Regions from separate parts of the Deinococcus roseus genome, predicted to be linked through region 1. Evidence: riboswitches for the same ligand, from Rfam matches in the RefSeq annotation. Region 1 holds a riboswitch; the other holds the start of a gene.
The links. Region 1 has a riboswitch for S-adenosylmethionine ahead of IEY52_RS05450 (O-acetylhomoserine aminocarboxypropyltransferase/cysteine synthase family protein). Riboswitches for the same ligand answer to the same signal wherever they lie in the genome.

Region 1 (2,200 bases):
GATGGTGGTGCGGGTGGGAAGGCAGATCCGGGTGAATGACCTTCTCCACTTCGGGGTGTTTTTCCAGAAATTCAGCCAGTTTGTGGGTGTTCTGAATGTGGCGCTCTGCCCTGAGGGACAGGGTTTCCAGACCTGTGATGAACAGGCTGGCATGGTGGGGGCTTAAGGTGGTGCCCAGGTCGCGCAGGTTTTCCACCCGTGCCCGGATGATGAAGGCGATGTTGGGAAGCCCGAGGGGGTTGCCTTCTCCGAAGACCTCCCAGAACTTCAGGCCGTGGTAGCCAGGGCTGGGTTCGGTGAAGAGGGGGTAACGGCCATTGGCCCAGTTGAATTTGCCCCCATCCACAATCAGTCCCCCGATGGCCTGTCCGTGTCCGCCAATCCATTTGCTGGCGCTGTGAATCACGATGTCTGCGCCGTGCTCGATGGGCCGGATCAGGTAGCCTCCCTGTCCGAAAGTGCTGTCTACCAGTACCGCCACCCCTTTTTCGTGGGAAAGGCGTGCAATTTCTTGCAGGTCAGGGATGTTGAGGGCCGGGTTCCCGATGGATTCCAGGAACACGCCCCTGGTGTTTTCATCAATCAGGGCGGCGAATTCTTCAGGGCGCTCTTCGGAGGAGGTGAATTTCACACTGATGCCCAGACGGGGCAAAGTCACCTTGAAGAGGTTGTAGGTCCCACCATACAGGTTGGGCGTGGAGACGATGTTGTCTCCCTGCTGTGCCAGGGTCAGGATGCTGAGCAGCACGGCAGCATGACCGCTGGACACCGCCAGAGCACCCGTTCCGCCTTCCAGGGCGGCAATGCGGTTTTCCAGCACCTCGTTGGTGGGGTTCTGGATGCGGGAATAGATGTTCCCAAAGGCCCTGAGCCCAAACAGATTGGCAGCGTGTTCGGCGTTTGCGAAGTTGTAACTGGTGGTCTGGTAAATGGGGGTGGCGCGGCTCTGGGTGGTCGGGTCGGGGGTCTGTCCAGCATGAACCTGCAGGGTCTCAAACTTTGGCATAAAATCTCCTCTCAGATGTTATGAATCGGCTTCCTCTGATCTTGGACAGCCAGAGGCTTTGTGAAAATTTGGGGGATAAATGAATCCCCCTCCCAGAAAACAGACATCGTGGTCTGCTGCTTTGAGAAGGGGATGGGGTGTCAAACCATGCCTTCTCTTATCGTTCCAGCCATCCCTGGCGGGTCTGAAAGCACCGTGTTGCAATGGGAACCGGTTGCTGTGATGGTCTCAGGGTCAGGTCCCTTTCATCACTCGGGATAAGAGCGCCAGAAGGTCTCTGACGTGGGAACCAGTGTACTGGACACAGGCTTTGATTGTCAACAAGTTTTATCAACTATTCAAAAAGGGTGCTGTAAACGCCAGATCCACCAGACAAAATCAGGGCTTGCGGAGGTTCTTCTGCAGAAAATTCAGAATGGTTTCCCGAACTGGAGGGAAAAACCCTGAGAACCTGCGCATCAGTGCCCCCACAATTTCCCCGTGGTTCACTTTTGGGACCACCACAAATTCAACAGGGGTGCCGTTTTTCTGCAGGGCTTTTTCCATGCTGGTGCCGTTGGAGGGATCGACCAGTTCATCGTTCTGGGCCACCAGCAACAGAAAAGGCGGCAGGTTGCCATGCACATGGCTTGCAGGCATCACATCGGTTTGCAGGTGAGTGCCAAAAACCCCTGGGGTGTATTTGGGATCGAAGTCATAAGGACCTGCAATCCCCACCACACCCCGGAAATCGTTGGCTTTCAGGCCTTCTGCAGAAAGCAGGGTTTCGTTCACGATGCCTTCCACCACGTTGTAAGCTCCTGCAGAATGCCCCACCACAAAGATGTTCTGGGGATCGCCTGCGTATTCAGCGATGTGGTCCTTTGTCCATTTGAAAGCTTTGACAGTGTCCTCCACAAAAGCAGGGTAAGAGAAATCCGGTACCAGACGGTAATTGATCAGTACCGTCACATAACCCGCTCTGGCAAAGGATTCTCCCACGAATTCAAAGTCATCCTTGTTGTAATTGCGCCACGACCCTCCATGCACAAAAACCACCACCGGATGGGTGCCTTTCTGTCTGGGCAGGTAAATGTTGAGTTTCTGGCGGGCTGCAGGACCATAAGCCAGGTTCTGATAAAACTTCAGGTCGCGGGTGACCGTGAAGGTGTTGAGCAGGTTGAGTTCGGTTTTGGAGTCCTGGGCCTGTGCCAC
Region 2 (2,200 bases), on a different contig from region 1:
AAAAACCGAGGTGGTTCCGCATCCTTTTGAAGATCTGGAGCAGGAAGCCACAAAACTGTTTGCACCCGAAGCCAGAAAGGCTTACCCAGCAGAAGGCTGGGAGGCCTGGATCAAAAGGTACCCGGAGACGGCAGAGCTGTCATAGACCTGCTGTCTTGAAAAGACCAGAGCCTTCAAAGCTCTGGTCTCTTTGTGCTGTTCATTTCTGCAGGAATTCCAGCAACCTGAGGTTCAACGGTTCATCCTCAATCAGGAAGGCATCGTGACCGTGTGGGCTCTGCAGTTCCCAGTATTCGCTGTTCTTCATTTGTGCCGCCACCTGCCGCACTTCACTGGCAGGATAAAGGATGTCGGTGGAGATGCCCACCAGCAAAGTGGGCACGGTGTTGCGCCGCAATTCATCGTCGGTCACCTCAAAGAGGTCCATGGCCTGGGTGATCAAGAGGTAGGTGTTGGCATCAAAGCGCTTGAGCAGTTTTTCCCCGTGGTACTCCAGATAGGTCTGGATGGCGCTCTGGTTGGGATTGAATTTGGACTGCCCGCCCTGTGTCATCTGGTAGGACTCCGGGCTGCGGTAACTGATCATGGCGATCTGGCGGGCGATGGCCAGACCGTGGGGTTGCTCCTGGTACTTGCCGCCTTTCCATTCAGGATCGCTGGTGATGGCGTTGCGCTGGGAGACATTGAAGCTCTTGGCCCAGGCACTGTGGCGGGCAGGTGCACCAATGATGATGGCTTTCTTCAGGCACTCAGGATAGCTTCTGACCCATTCCAGGGCCTGCATGCCGCCCATGCTGCCCCCAATGACGGTCAATTTTTTGACGCCAAGGTCTTTGATCAGTTCTTTTTGCACCCGCACCATGTCATGGATGGTGATGGGGTCCAGCCCGATTTCTTTGGGACCAGAGGTTCCTGAACACCCCCCCAGCACGTTGGAACACACGATGAAGTGCTTTGTGGGGTCCAGGGTCTTCCCTTCCCCGAACATGTCTGCCCACCAGCGGTGCACGGCACTGGTGCCGGTGAGGGCATGGCAGACCAGAATGGCATTGTCTTTTTCGGCGTTGAGGGTGCCGTAGGTGTGGTAACCCACCCGGATGTTGCTGAGGATGCGGCCAGAATCCAGAATCAGAGGTGCTTTCTCAAAGAACCACTTGTAACTGGGCGTGATGGTGTAGTCGTGCTGACTTTTGGCGACGAACGTAAACGGGATGGCTCCCTCATCGGTTTCGAAAGCGAACTCGAAGCGCATGTGCTCCCCTCCAGGAGAAAAGAGTGTTGATCTGCGGGGGAACTAAAGATTCCCCCTCTCGTGGTGTTGAGAAGGGGAAATGGTGGTTTACGCCCTTCTCTTATCGTCCCCGAATGGGACCATCGTGGTCTTTCGGGCTGGTGAGCACCGTACCGTGATGGAGGTCGGTTGCTGCGGCGTTGCGGGCCAGTTCCCTGCGCCGACTCTGGATAAGAGTCGCCTGTGTCTCACAGGCTAAATGTCAGTGTATCGGGTCTCTGGGGGCAGTGTCAACTTCTGGGCTTTGCTGGTGTTTTGCTGCTGTGCTGTTGCTCGATCTGGATTGTTACAAACATGACAGCAACCTCAAAGCCTGCTGTCTGATGGGATTCTCATGCTGGTTGCTTAATTTGATACCGTGAAACCTTATTTGTTGCCTGTTCTACTGATCACTGGATGTTTGCTCACTGGATGTCAAACCATCGCCCCCAAAACCCCTGAAGCTGTCCTGGCAGACAAAACCAGCCAGCTGGTCATTCAGCACAAACTGCCCTCCCTGAGCATCACCCTGTTCAATGAAAAAGCCATATTGCAGCAGTCTGCCAAAGGGGTGCGCAAATACGGCTCTCCTGAAGAAGTCACCTTGCAGGATGTGCACCACCTGGGGTCCATCACCAAATCCATGACCGCCACCCTGATTGCCACGTATGTGGAAAGCCACAAACTGTCTTTCCAGAGCAAACTCAAGGAGCTGTTGCCAGACACAGAAATGCGGGAAGAATACCAGAACATCACCATCGACCAGTTGCTGTCCCACCGCTCAGGCATTGTGGATGACCTGGAGCCCCAGCCCGGGTGGTGGGATGCCAGCATTCCTCTGGCCACCCGCAAAGCCGACTTCATCAAGGACCTGCTGCAAACCCCTCTGAAGCATGCCCCTGGGACTGCTTTTGAATATTCCAATCCAGG

Region 2: linked by a shared signal. The riboswitch ahead of metX (homoserine O-acetyltransferase MetX) and the one ahead of IEY52_RS05450 (O-acetylhomoserine aminocarboxypropyltransferase/cysteine synthase family protein) in region 1 are both predicted to bind S-adenosylmethionine.

Annotation. Positions count from the first base shown of each region.
Region 1 covers NZ_BMOD01000002.1:515,742-517,941, reverse strand. The annotation lists gene IEY52_RS05450 (O-acetylhomoserine aminocarboxypropyltransferase/cysteine synthase family protein) at 1-1,006, opposite strand, end outside; SAM riboswitch class I at 1,161-1,270, opposite strand; gene IEY52_RS05445 (alpha/beta hydrolase) at 1,385-2,200, opposite strand, start outside.
Region 2 covers NZ_BMOD01000001.1:247,736-249,935, forward strand. The annotation lists gene IEY52_RS01080 (nucleoside deaminase) at 1-145, shown strand, start outside; gene metX (homoserine O-acetyltransferase MetX) at 200-1,252, opposite strand; SAM riboswitch class I at 1,350-1,468, opposite strand; gene IEY52_RS27065 (GlyGly-CTERM sorting domain-containing protein) at 1,491-1,589, shown strand; gene IEY52_RS01095 (serine hydrolase domain-containing protein) at 1,650-2,200, shown strand, end outside.